Regions from separate parts of the Enterococcus sp. LJL99 genome, predicted to be linked through region 2. Evidence: a T-box and tRNA genes for the amino acid it is inferred to sense, from the RefSeq annotation. Region 2 holds a T-box; the other regions hold tRNA genes.
What was found. A T-box is a leader RNA that pairs with one kind of tRNA and senses whether it is charged. The one in region 2 lies ahead of argS (arginine--tRNA ligase), so its partner is inferred to be a tRNA-Arg.
Positions count from the first base shown of each region.

Region 1 (4,372 bases), on a different contig from region 2:
TATCACGTTAAGAGAAAAGGAAATTACAAAGAAGTAAAATAACTAGTAAGCCATTCGTATTTTGTAGTGACCCCAAAAAGTTAGACTTTTTGAATAGTAAACAAAAGAATGCCGCTGCCGAAAAACTAGCTAAATTTGCTAATTTCTAAGCGGAAGGCATTCAAGATGGTATTCAATTGTCTGTTTATCCAAATAAAAAAGCTCTACCCCTTACTACACAAGGGATAGAGCTGAAAGTTATTAAGCTTCTTGAGCTACTGGGTAAACAGACACTTGCTTTTTATCGCGGCCTTTACGTTCGAAACGTACAACGCCATCAACTTTAGCAAATAAAGTGTCGTCGCCACCAATACCTACGTTTGCTCCTGGGTAAATTTTAGTTCCGCGTTGACGGTATAAAATTGATCCACCAGTAACAGTTTGTCCATCAGCGCGTTTAGCACCTAGACGTTTAGATTCTGAATCACGTCCGTTGGAAGTAGAACCTCCACCTTTTTTATGGGCAAATAATTGTAAATTCATATTTAGTAACATGGTCTGCACCTCCTATTTTTTAGTTATCGTTTTAATTCGAATAAATTCTGAATTATCTTGCTCAATCGCTTGTAGACCTAACAAAAGGTTTTCCAATAAAATTTGAGCAATATTTTTTTGTTCTTGGTTTAGTGAAGAGAGCATTTCAACATAAAGGTAACCACCTTCTGTTTCATTCGTCTCTACAATCGGTTCGAAACCGGCTAAAGCGTCGATACCATTTACAGCACTAATCGCCAATGCAGACACAGCTGCACATACGATATCACTACCGTAAGGACCTGCTTCGGCATGGCCTGTTATCTCAAATGAAATAAGCTGACCAGCGTCATTTCGATTAAAAGAACCTTCGATCATTTGTAGGCCTTCTTTCTTGAGAACCTAAAATTATGCGTTGATTGCTTCAATGACAACTTTTGTATATGGTTGACGGTGACCTTGTTTGCGGTGAGTGTGTTTTTTAGGTTTATATTTGAAAGTTACCACTTTCTTTTGTTTACCGTGTTTTTCAACAGTACCTTCGACAGTCGCACCTGCAACAGTTGGAGCACCTACTTTTGTAGATTCGCCACCTACTAAGATAACTTCGTCAAACACAACTTTTTGTCCAGCTTCTACGTCTAATTTTTCAACGTAAATTGCTTGACCTACCTCAACTTTTACTTGTTTACCACCAGTTTTGATAATTGCGTACATGCTATACAGCACCTCCTTCTTCTAGACTTAGACTCGCCATCACAAGTGATAACTTACTCGTTATACTTAACGCTTGTTCTGTGCGGTTGTAGCTGTGGAGTCCACAATTACAACATTAATACTATATCAAAAAAGACCTCTCTAGTCAATTAAAACTGTAGATTTTGTTCTTTTAGATTGTATTTCAAAGTATTTCAAAAAAAAATGCTGTTATTTCTATTTTTTGATTGACTTTAGTTTCTATGTTCATTATAATAAATTTTGTCGTGTTAAGCATGCGCCAATAGCTCAGCTGGATAGAGCACTCGCCTTCTAAGCGAGCGGTCGGGAGTTCGAATCTCTCTTGGCGTATAAATAGTTAAAAGAACAACCTTGATTTTGCTCAGGTTGTTCTTTTTTTGTTGTAGCTATTTTCTGAAAATCATTGTTGCCTTCCGCTTTTTGACAGCCTTACTTTTGCAAGAATGAACAGAACAAAGGAGGCTATACAATTACTCTTCTTCCTCTTTCACATTTTTAATTTTTACATAATACGTATTGTTGATTTCTTGTGCCATTTTTTGCAAGGTTTGTAGTAGTAAAATAATCCAGCTAAATGCCAACATAAATGAAAACAACTCAAACGCTGTTAATGAAAGATAACCCACGCCCATAAACAAAACAACAATACCCACTAACATAATCACAATTAAATAGGAAATCGACATAAACTCTTTTGTTATATTAGGCAGTAACCATTTGATTCCTACAATTAAAATGATAATCAAATAAACAAGATATTCCGCAACATGATTATGAACCCCTTGGAAAGGACCCGTTTCAGTATAAGGAAACAGTCCGACTGCCCCTAAATCTAAAGCAGTTAAAGTCAATAAAATACGCAAGATAATCAAGCGTTTATTTTCTGGCATTGCTCGTTGTAAATCGACGAATAAGCAATCAATCAAGGCAACCATCAATAATGCTGAAAAAATCAAGGTTAAATTGAATTGCCATCTATTTTTTGCTTCAATCGTTCCTAAAAAACTGAAATTAAACTGCCACCATTGATAGTCTCGATTTGTGAACATTGCAAACAAAACGCCGCCCAAAATAACTACAATCAAAATACTGATTAATTTATCCGAAGTCACAGAGATTGCAGAGTAAATCATAAAATAATTGATAACCGCTGAAAAAATAAAAAACAATAACGTTGCTGTATAGCGGTCAAACGAAGCACCTATAAAAACTAAGCCTAATAATTTGAAGAAAATCAAAGTGCCTAATAGGGAAATAATAATAAAGGAAATCAAAATAGCTGGAAAATTCCGCCAACTAATATCCTTCGATTTTGAGACAATCTCATTTTTCTTTCCCTTCACAAAAGCCAAAATAAAACTAAACACACCACTCAATAAACCAATTGATAAAACCATATTAGCAATCGAGACTTCCCCTACTAAAGTAATCTGATGTTGATTTTTAATAAGAAGATAAACAAAAAATAACAAACTGACAATTGCCGTTGGAATCAAGAACCAACGTAAGGATAGCGTTTGGCTTCCCGCTGTTTTATTCGCTGTCTCCATCATTATTTTTTGATTTCTAACACTTAAAGTTACTTCATCTCCATTTTTTAAATCTAGTTCTTTTACTAATTGTTCTGGTAAAGACACAGTAACTTGTTCTTTTTCCATCCGTACATTCCTCCACGTTTAACTAATTACCATCTTTTATTATAATTTTTATCCTTTAAAATGCAATCATTTCCCTTAGTTCGATTTAGATATCGTAATTATTGGTGTTAGAGAAGTTGAAATAACAGTATTTAGCACTGAAAAACGATTAGATACAATCCTCATCGAATCACTACATTCTTCCTGATTTATCCCAATAAGAAGAACTATCCGAAAATAACAAGAAACACGAAAAGGTTCCTTTCGATGTTGAATGATTCCTACTTGGTAATCTTCAAATTTTTGGTGAATTTTAGAAGATGCGATTTACTTTTGTTTCACCCACCACCAATCCTACTTTTTATTCTTTTTCTCTTCACAAAACCGAACGTACGTTTTATAATAAAGAAAATTGTGAAAGGAGCTTATTATGAAAACGGCACTAACACTTGAAATAGAAGAATCTTTATATTATTATTGTCGCGAAAATGGCGATATTGTTGTTGAAGAAGTCACGATGCCTGAAGATCAAGGCATTGTTGATACGTTAAGCTGTCGTCTTTTGCCAACGAATCAATTTGAATGGCGTTGCTATGAAGTCAAGGTCAGTAAAGCTGATTTTCGTTCAACCGCCAAATTATCTTTTATCGGTCACTATAATTATTTCGTTTTGCCAGAAGCACTTTTCGAAAAAGTAAAAGAGGATATTCCAAAATCGATTGGAGTCATGGTTTATCATCAATACTTAACTTCTCAAGAACAAAAAAGTCCCGGTTACTTTACTGTTGAAAAGAAACCGCAACGTCAAGAATTAATTGTCAATGAACAAGCGTTACTTTTCCGATTAATTGCTGCGCAAGCACGCGAAGTTGGTAAAGCTAAACAGACTGCACGCGGTCTCAGAGTATTTTCAACGAATCAACTATATAAAGAATTGAAAAAAAGACAACCAGAATATGACTTATTTGGCGGTGGAATTAATTTTTATGATTGCTTTATTGAAGATACTCAATCACAAGCTGTTGAAGCACTGAAGGATGAATTAGCGGCTACACGTGAAGCCTATTTTAAACTTGAGCAACAGATTTTGGAGGACAACTAATGTACTATCCTTATTTTAGAGGCAAACAATTTGATTTAGCGGCATTGAATGATCTGTTAATCCATAATCGATTATCAATCCAAATAGCACCCATCATCGAACCAGTCAAACAATCGAAAACACTAACTAAAACAATCGAGCTATTTAAAGCAAAAGAGCAGCCATTTTATCTAATTCAAAATCCTCAAGCAGGTGACTTTCACACAATAAATGGGCCCGAAACTTTAGCAGCATACAACGCCCCTAACGCGCTTATTATCAATCATCCATTAAACATAAAGCAACATAAGCCTGATCTTTTTATCGTCGACTCAGCCAATGCTTCATTAGAAAGTGATTGGTCAGATAATCGAACCCAAGTCCTTATTAGAGAAGAATTTCG
Region 1 is NZ_JBTXLT010000001.1:402,523-406,894, forward strand. It holds gene ACYSNW_RS01970 (hypothetical protein) at 1-42, shown strand, start outside; gene rpmA (50S ribosomal protein L27) at 241-534, opposite strand; gene ACYSNW_RS01980 (ribosomal-processing cysteine protease Prp) at 547-891, opposite strand; gene rplU (50S ribosomal protein L21) at 922-1,230, opposite strand; ribosomal protein L21 leader region at 1,250-1,328, opposite strand; tRNA gene ACYSNW_RS01990 (tRNA-Arg) at 1,508-1,581, shown strand; gene ACYSNW_RS01995 (AbrB/MazE/SpoVT family DNA-binding domain-containing protein) at 1,722-2,909, opposite strand; gene ACYSNW_RS02000 (hypothetical protein) at 3,319-3,990, shown strand; gene ACYSNW_RS02005 (sce7725 family protein) at 3,990-4,372, shown strand, end outside.
Region 1: it has a tRNA-Arg gene. The T-box ahead of argS (arginine--tRNA ligase) is inferred to sense a tRNA for this amino acid. The anticodon was not compared.

Region 2 (4,372 bases):
ATCACGTTATGTATTGAGGAAGCATTAGAACAAGCAAATGTAACAACGACTGATTTAAGTGCTGTTGCAGTGACTTATGGACCAGGTTTAGTTGGCGCGTTGTTGATTGGAATTTCTGCTGCCAAAGCGTTTGCTTGGGCCAATGACTTACCGTTGATTCCCGTCAATCATATGGCAGGACATATCTATGCGGCAAATTTTGTCGAACCTTTAAAGTTTCCTTTACTAGCGTTGCTTGTAAGTGGCGGACACACCGAGTTAGTGTACCTAAAAGAATCAGGTTCGTTTGAAATTATTGGTGAAACGAGAGATGATGCTGCTGGAGAAGCTTACGATAAAGTAGGGCGTGTCTTAGGACTTTCTTATCCAAGTGGGAAAGAAATTGATCAACTCGCTCATCAAGGGCAGGATACCTACCATTTTCCGCGAGCAATGCTGAAAGAAGATAATTATGATTTTAGTTTTAGTGGGTTGAAAAGTTCCTTTATCAATTTAGTTCATAATGCGGAACAAAGAGGAGAAACACTGTCTGTTGAAGATTTAGCTGCCAGTTTCCAAGCTAGTGTTATTGAAGTGTTAGTCACGAAAACAATTCGCGCATGTAAAGAGTATCCCGTCAAACAACTGATTTTAGCGGGAGGGGTTGCAGCTAACCAAGGATTAAGAACGACTTTGAAGGAAGCATTAGCGAAAGAACTACCAGAAATCACATTTATCGTTCCACCATTAAATCTTTGTGGTGATAATGCAGCGATGATTGGTAGTGCTGCTTTTATGGAAGTAGAACAACAACACGTTGCCGATTACACGCTAAATGCCAATCCTAGTTTGACCTTTTAAGGAATAAAAATCGTTAAATATTCTTAGTATCACTAGGCAGTTACTAAAAAATTTGCTATAATAAACCCAGTTTCATACTGATTTGATGAAAAAGAGAGTACTTCGTTTTTAGTCAGCCAAGCGATTTCGGGAAGGTGAAAGCCGAAAATGACGAAACTTAGGAAACGCACTTAAGAGAATTTGCATTAGCAGACGGTTATCTGCCGTTATCAGATAAAGTGGGCCCATTTTTTCTGGGCAAATAGAGTGGTACCGCGGGAAATCTCGTCTCTGATGTTTATTGACATCAGAGACTTTTATTTTGTCCTATTATTTGTTCCATTCTGATACTATTAAGCCAAAGAAAAAACAATTTATTGAAAATTGATAACTAATCATTGATTCAGTTCTATTTAAATATTCTAGGAGGAAACCACGTGAACAACAAAGAAATCGTAACAAAAGCCATTTATGAAGTAGTGAAAGATGATTTAACACTAGAAGAAGTCTTTCAGTTACTAGAAAATCCAAAATCGGTTGATCATGGAGATGTAGCTTTTCCCGCTTTCTCTTTAGCGAAAGTCTATCGTAAAGCACCACAACAAATTGCTGCTGATTTAGCAGAAAAAATTGATCGCAAAGACTTTGAAAAAATCGAAGTCGTTGGTCCTTATTTGAACTTTTTCATGAATAAAGCAGCAGTTAGCCAAGCGGTTATTGGTCAAGTTTTGAAAGAACAAAATCATTATGGCGATAGCTCAATTGGTGAAAATGGTGAAGTGCCGATTGATATGTCTTCACCTAATATTGCAAAACCAATTTCAATGGGACACTTACGTTCTACAGTTATTGGAAACTCAATTGCGTTTATTTTAGAAAAAATTGGTTACGCACCTGTTCGAATCAATCATTTAGGCGATTGGGGGACGCAATTTGGGAAACTAATTGTTGCCTATAAAAAATGGGGTTCTGAAGAAGCGGTTAAAAATGCACCAATCAATGAATTATTGCGATTATATGTTCAATTCCATGAAGAAGCTGAAACGCAACCAGAGTTGGAAGATGAAGCACGTGCGTGGTTTAAAAAATTAGAAGAAGGGGATCAAGAAGCCTACGATTTATGGCAATGGTTCCGTACAGAGTCATTAAAAGAATTCGATAAAATTTATTCTATGTTAGAAGTATCATTTGATTCTTATAATGGTGAAGCCTTCTACAACGATAAGATGGATGAAATTGTAACGATGCTTGAGGAAAAACATCTGTTGCAAGAAAATGATGGGGCAGAAATCGTTGATTTATCTGCTTACGATTTAAATCCAGCCTTAATCAAAAAATCAGATGGTGCAACATTATATATCACTCGTGATTTAGCAGCAGCTCTTTATCGTAAACGTACGTATAATTTTGCTAAAGCATTATATGTTGTAGGGAATGAGCAATCAAATCACTTCAAACAATTAAAAGCTGTTTTAAAAGAAATGGGCTTTGATTGGTCAGATGATATGACACATGTTCCATTTGGCTTGATTACACAAGGCGGGAAAAAATTATCGACTCGTAAAGGGAAAATCGTTTTATTAGAAGAAGTGCTTAATGAAGCGGTTCAGCTAGCAAGTAATCAAATTACCGAAAAAAATCCTGATTTAGCGGATCGTGAAACCGTTGCGAAACAAGTTGGGATTGGCGCGGTTATTTTCCATGATTTGAAAAACGATCGTTTGAATAATTTTGATTTTGTGTTAGAAGAAGTCGTTCGTTTTGAAGGTGAAACTGGTCCGTATGTTCAGTATACACATGCGCGTGCAATGAGTATTTTGAGAAAAGCTGATTTTGTTCCAGATAAAACAAAAGCTTATGCGTTGAATGACAAAGATAGTTGGGAAGTCATCAAATTAATCCAAAAATTCCCTGAAACAGTGGTACAAGCAGCTGAAAAATATGAACCATCAGTGATTGCTAAACATGCGATTCAATTAGCGCAAGCGTTTAATAAGTATTATGCGCATGTCAAAATTCTTTTAGATGATGAGCAAAAAGAAGCTCGTTTAGCTTTAGTTTATTCTGTAGCAACAAACCTAAAAGAAGACCTAAGACTTCTTGGGTTACATGCTCCGAATGAAATGTAATCAGAATGATTCGTTTTCCGTTCTTACTTTTAGTTAAACTATTTTAGTCGTAAAGATTACGTTATTATGACAATTGCCAGTGAGTTATAAAGCAATTATTAAACTTTCTTTACGTAATTCTAAAAACATAGTAATTCTAAATTAAAGGTGCTATACTTTCATCAAGTTATCGTAGATGTCGCTTAAAGAAAAGGTGGAACCAGAATTAATGACTGAAAAATGGCGTGAAGATCAAGAATATATGTCGTATGTAGAAGATTTACTAGCAACCGAAGAAGTACAACGCTTAGGTGATTATACACAGCATGTTCATTCAACTCGTTTAGAACATTCAATCAGTGTTTCCTACCATAGTTATAAATTAGCCAAAAAATGGAACGGCGATGCTAGAGCAACCGCTCGTGCAGGTTTATTACATGACTTATTTTACTATGATTGGCGTACAACCAAGTTTGATGAAGGCTCGCATGCCTATATGCACCCAAGAATTGCCGTGAAAAATGCAGAAAAATTAACAGAGCTTTCTGATTTAGAGCGTGATATTATTCTTAAACATATGTGGGGAGCAACGATTGCCCCGCCGAAATATAAAGAAAGCTATATCGTTACAATGGTAGACAAATATTGTGCGATTAAAGAAGCTTCAGAACCAATGACTCAAAACTTAAAAACAAAGTGGAAACAATATTTTGGCCGTGAACAATCGGTTTAATTCCTAAGAATTGAATAAAAATGAAACGTAAGCAAATGAGACGCTACTCTTGCTTACGTTTTTTTATGCGTTTCTATACTGAAATTTTTCTTCTTTGCATCATCTGTCTCACAATTATTTCACTTTTGGTTAGTACGTCTTCAAAGTCATTTGAAAAAATCTGATGCAACTGCGCGTAAGAATAATACCTCATTCGTATATCTTTCTTATTTTTCGTTGTTTTCTCATCAAAAAATTCATCTAAATAGACTAACGATTTCTGCCATGACCTTAACTTAATCAATTCACTTTGCACATCCAAAATATCTTGATAGGGGACCACCTTCAAATGCTGTTCTTTACTCATTTTGCTACTTCCTTCCCATTTTTTTGTTGAGCCAAACAGGAAAATAAAAAAAGATCAGACCTATTTGTGCCTCATCATGTGCAATAGTTCGCCAAAGAAAACGTAAAATCGTCAAAAAGAAGAAATAATTTGCCAAATGTACTAGTCAAATTCCTCAAAATTAAGTACAATAAAACATGCGGGTACTTCGGTACGCGCTATCGGCAACTCGGATAAGCAGTGGTTGCTGCGTATTCGGGGCCTTGCAACATGATTCTAGTCAGGTTGTAAGGTGCCGTTTTTTATTTTGCTATTTTTAATAAACATTTATAGAATAGAAATAAAAAAAGGTATTGGCGTGGTGTCCAATACCTAAATCAGTCAATA
Region 2 is NZ_JBTXLT010000012.1:109,340-113,711, forward strand. It holds gene tsaD (tRNA (adenosine(37)-N6)-threonylcarbamoyltransferase complex transferase subunit TsaD) at 1-840, shown strand, start outside; T-box leader at 917-1,115, shown strand; gene argS (arginine--tRNA ligase) at 1,257-2,948, shown strand; gene ACYSNW_RS15485 (HD domain-containing protein) at 3,157-3,660, shown strand; gene ACYSNW_RS15490 (hypothetical protein) at 3,734-4,006, opposite strand.

Region 3 (4,372 bases), on a different contig from region 2:
AAAGATGCTGAAGAATCACTTGTTCAAGCGCACCATTCTCAAACAGGTTTATTAACGCAAGAAGCACAAGGAAATCATATGGATGTAACTTTATTAACAGTACACAGCCAAGACCACTTGATGACATCAATTGCGTTTACAGATTTAGCAAAAGAAATCATCGACATTTATCGTCGCATGGATAACGAATAAAACTAAAATTATTTATAAAAAGAGCAGGATAATAGCTTCCAATTTTAAAAAATAGAGTTTCATAAAAACTTTATGCTTTTAAAAGAACGAAACTGTTATTCTGTTTTTTTTTAGTAGTGTTTGGTAGGATAAAATCAGCAATTACACTATGCTTTGATCTCAACCTCACTAGAGTTTTCCGCCATAATAATAAATATATTAAGGTTTTAAGCATTAATGCATAAAGGACGACAAAATCACAATTAGAAAGAAGTTGATTGTTTGGGAAATGAAATTAAAGAAATGTCAGTTAATCATCAAGATGAGATGTTTGACTTAGCAGCTTATGCATTTAATGCAGAAGTGACTGAAGAAAAGAGGACTAGATTTAATTTTTTATTGAACCATTCGCTGAATTATGGTTATTTTAGTGAGGGAAATTTGACCAATCAAATGATCTCAACTAATTTTAAAGTCAATTTTCATGGTGTAGAGTATGAATTAAGTGGAATTGGAGCAGTTTCTTCCTATCCAGAATATCGTGGAGAAGGAGGGATTACTATTTTAATGAAAGCTCTCTTAAAAAAGCTTGCCGATCAAAAAACCGCGCTTGCTTATTTAGCGCCTTTTTCCTATCCGTTCTATCGAAAATATGGATTTGAGCAATTATTTGAACAAATCAATTATCGAATTAAAGCAGAAAATTGGCCAGATGTCAAAAAAGTTGAAGGTTCGATTCGCCGCGTGAATTGGGAAGAAGCACGTCCGATTATTGAAGCTTTATATTCTAAAATAGAATCAAATCAACGAGGAGGCTTGATTCGAGAAGAATGGTGGTTAGATTATGTTTATGGAATGCAGGAAAAATATAAATTTGCGGTATATTTAAACGCAAACAGAAAGCCAGAAGGATATCTGGTTTATACTTCTGCGTGGGAGTGTTTTGAAATTAATGATTTCGGTTATCTGACTAAGAATGCTTTTCAAGCTCTTGTTAGATTTATTGGTTCACATAATGGCTCTTCTAAAGAATTTTCGTATAACAAAGGATTTGATGGAGAGAATTTGAGTTTTCTAATGCCTGCTCCTTTGATCGATATGCAAGTTAAGCCATTTATGATGGGAAGAATCGTTGAAATACAAACATTTTTAAATAATTATCCATTCAAAGTCGGGATGGAAGAACAGTATTATTTGGAAATAGAAGATAGTTATGGCGATTGGAATGACGGTTTATGGTCATTGAAAATCAATCAAAAAGGTGAAGGGAAAATAGAACGAGCAAACGAGCAATCAAATGACCTTGATGATGAGAGACTTATTCGTGGCTCTATTCAAAAATTCACTCAGTTATTTATGGGGTATCGAACAGGAAGTGAACTTCACTTTTTTGAAGAAGTATCAGGGGAAAAGGGAACCATTCTAGCATTATCTAATCGTTTACCAGAAGGAAAACCTATATTAGAAGATTATTTCTAAAAAAATAAGCGAAGTAATCGATTTTTTCGATCTTCGCCTATTTTATATTAGTCAGTTTTTTCATCTGCTTTAGTTTCTTCTGTTGACCGTTCCTCATGTTCTTTTAAAGCTTTTTTGAAAATCGTTTCTTTTTTCTGTTTGTAATTATCTTGACGTTCAGCAAATACTTTTTCTTTTGATTTCTCAGCCATGGAAGCTCCCCCTTTTCAATTTTACTTAATTTAATGGTAACATCCTTGCACCTATTTTTCGACTATTTTGCTTCAAGTTTAATTGTTTGTATTATAAGCAATAAATAAATACAATGAAAGTATAGAAAGCGATAAAAATAAGAAAGAAGGAAATTAAGATGAAAAAAACAAACAAGAAAAAAGTAGCTAGAAATAATCATATCGGTAAAACTTTAGCAGTAATCGTTGGTAGTGTTTATTTACTAAAAACGTTAAAAGGTAGAAAAAATAAGAAGTAAACTAAATTTTTGATAGTAAAAAATAATTGCATAAATATGGTTAAGGTGCCTATTCACAAAATTGACAAACAATATTTGTGAATAGCGCCTTTTTTGACTAATAAATCAAATTTTATATCTTTTATTTTATTCTTTTTTTAAAATAAAATCATATAATATAAATTTTAATTGTCTATATGAATGTTTTTTTGATACAATTATTTTGTTGGTTGTATAGAAATGATTGGAGAAAAAAAGAAGAAAATAGTTAAATGTACAAAAATTTTAGGTTATGTTGTTATTTTAGGTGGCTTTGCATTTATGGCATATACGTTTGCTCAAGATATGAGCCAGTGGACAAATATGAAGTATTTATTTGTTATTATGTTTATAGGAATGTTTTTACTTTTTGGTAGTTTGATAGGCGAGCAATTTTTCAATAGTTCTTCTAAGCCTAAGATTAGGAAACAAGGAATTGAAACAGTAGGTATGATTGTTTTGACTAAGGATACTGGGCCACAAATCAATCATCAACCCGAACTTGAATTTACAATTTCTTATAAAGCAAATGGAATGGTGCTTACATCAGTGACTAGAGAAGTGATTTCTTATTCGGACCTTCCATCTATTGTACCTGGTACAGAAGTATCTGTGATGTATTTACCACAGGCACCAGAAAAAATTGCGCTAAAAAAGTAATTGATAAATAATAAACTTCTTATATTTTTATATTGACACAATTACAAAAGACTTTTAGAATAGAATGCGTATTGTTTGATTTTGAATAATGAATTGTATTTTTAAGTTCTAATAAAAAATCACATGCCCCTGTAGTTAAATGGATATAACAGACCCCTCCTAAGGGTCAATTATCAGTTCAATTCTGGTCAGGGGTGTTATAAAAATTACGTCGGAATCCTCTGTTTATCAAGTATTTCGATTTTTTTGTCTTATATAAACTCCCAAGATTTGCTACATTTATAGAGAAAAAAAGAAATTTTGATTGACTCTTATTTATTACACTTAAAAATACTTTTAATATCTAGCTTCAATTCCTTTGAGGTAATCAGTAAAGCCAATTCTTCCAATGATGAAAATAGAGTTATTCCAGATAAGAGTAGAACTAGATATGGCTGTACATTATTAGAAACAAGATAGAAGGGGACGAATAGAAAAACAGCAAAACCTGCAAGTTTGTTTGCTAGTGTATGTAGTAATGGTATGGATTTAAATTTTATCCAGCCGTAGATTATTGATATTGATTTTATAAAGAAGAGCAGACAAATAACAATTATCATTAGAGAAGTAAAGGGTTGAGTTAATAGAAATTTTACTAATACTACCACAACAAATATGAAATCACCTATGCTATCAAGTGTTGAGCCTAATTTACTAGTATGGTTGAATCGTCTTGCAATCCACCCATCCAACATATCAGTTAGACCACAAATAAAATAAATAATAAACCACAGAGGTTCTGATTCTGAAATCATTAATAAAGTTATTGAAAGAAAGATTCTAAGAACAGATAGAAAATTAGGTATATGTTTCATCAATAAGCCCCTCCCTAATGATTTTTCAGTAAAATTTATCATTTACATTATTACATAGATAAAGGTTAATTTATAGCTTTAGAAGCTAGGGAAAGGCTGAACTGTTAGTATTATTTGAAAAAAATCTCTGGAAGCTGGTGTATCTTTTCCCTTATTAGCAGTGTTAATTTATAATAGAGATACTAAAACGTAATTATTGGAGGATACTGAAATGTTTCAACAAAAAAAAGTTTATAAAAGTATGGAAAATCGTAATTTTACTCCAGAAAGTTTACTTGCAGAATTGGAGGACTTGAAGCAGTTTAGGTTTGACGATATTTCTTATACGGGAATTGCTTTAAACAATGAAATGTTGATTACTCAATATTTAAGAGATGACCATTTTCAATTAATTGAAGCAAAAGGTGGTTTAGCTAAAAAGAATTATACTACGTGGTATAAGGATTTATCATTAGCGATTAATATTTTTAATCATTTTGTAGATTATACGAATGTTCATTTTAATGAATACCTAGAGGAAGCGAAAAAATATCAGGCTGAAACGGGGAATGGCAATACTTCTAAGGAATATAAAGCATATTTTGAGCAAGGAAATTCTATGTATTTTCATGATGTGTTGCACAGTGTGTTTGATCTTTCCAGAAAACTAGATCTAAGTATTGAGGATTTTAAAGAAGCATTGATTGCGGATGGAGAAGATCCATCACACTATGTGTTACCA
Region 3 is NZ_JBTXLT010000001.1:107,630-112,001, reverse strand. It holds gene ACYSNW_RS00525 (PTS lactose/cellobiose transporter subunit IIA) at 1-192, shown strand, start outside; gene ACYSNW_RS00520 (GNAT family N-acetyltransferase) at 454-1,650, shown strand; gene ACYSNW_RS00515 (hypothetical protein) at 1,698-1,841, opposite strand; gene ACYSNW_RS00510 (hypothetical protein) at 2,339-2,797, shown strand; tRNA gene ACYSNW_RS00505 (tRNA-Arg) at 2,923-2,994, shown strand; gene ACYSNW_RS00500 (CDP-alcohol phosphatidyltransferase family protein) at 3,109-3,651, opposite strand; gene ACYSNW_RS00495 (hypothetical protein) at 3,863-4,372, shown strand, end outside.
Region 3: it has a tRNA-Arg gene. The T-box ahead of argS (arginine--tRNA ligase) is inferred to sense a tRNA for this amino acid. The anticodon was not compared.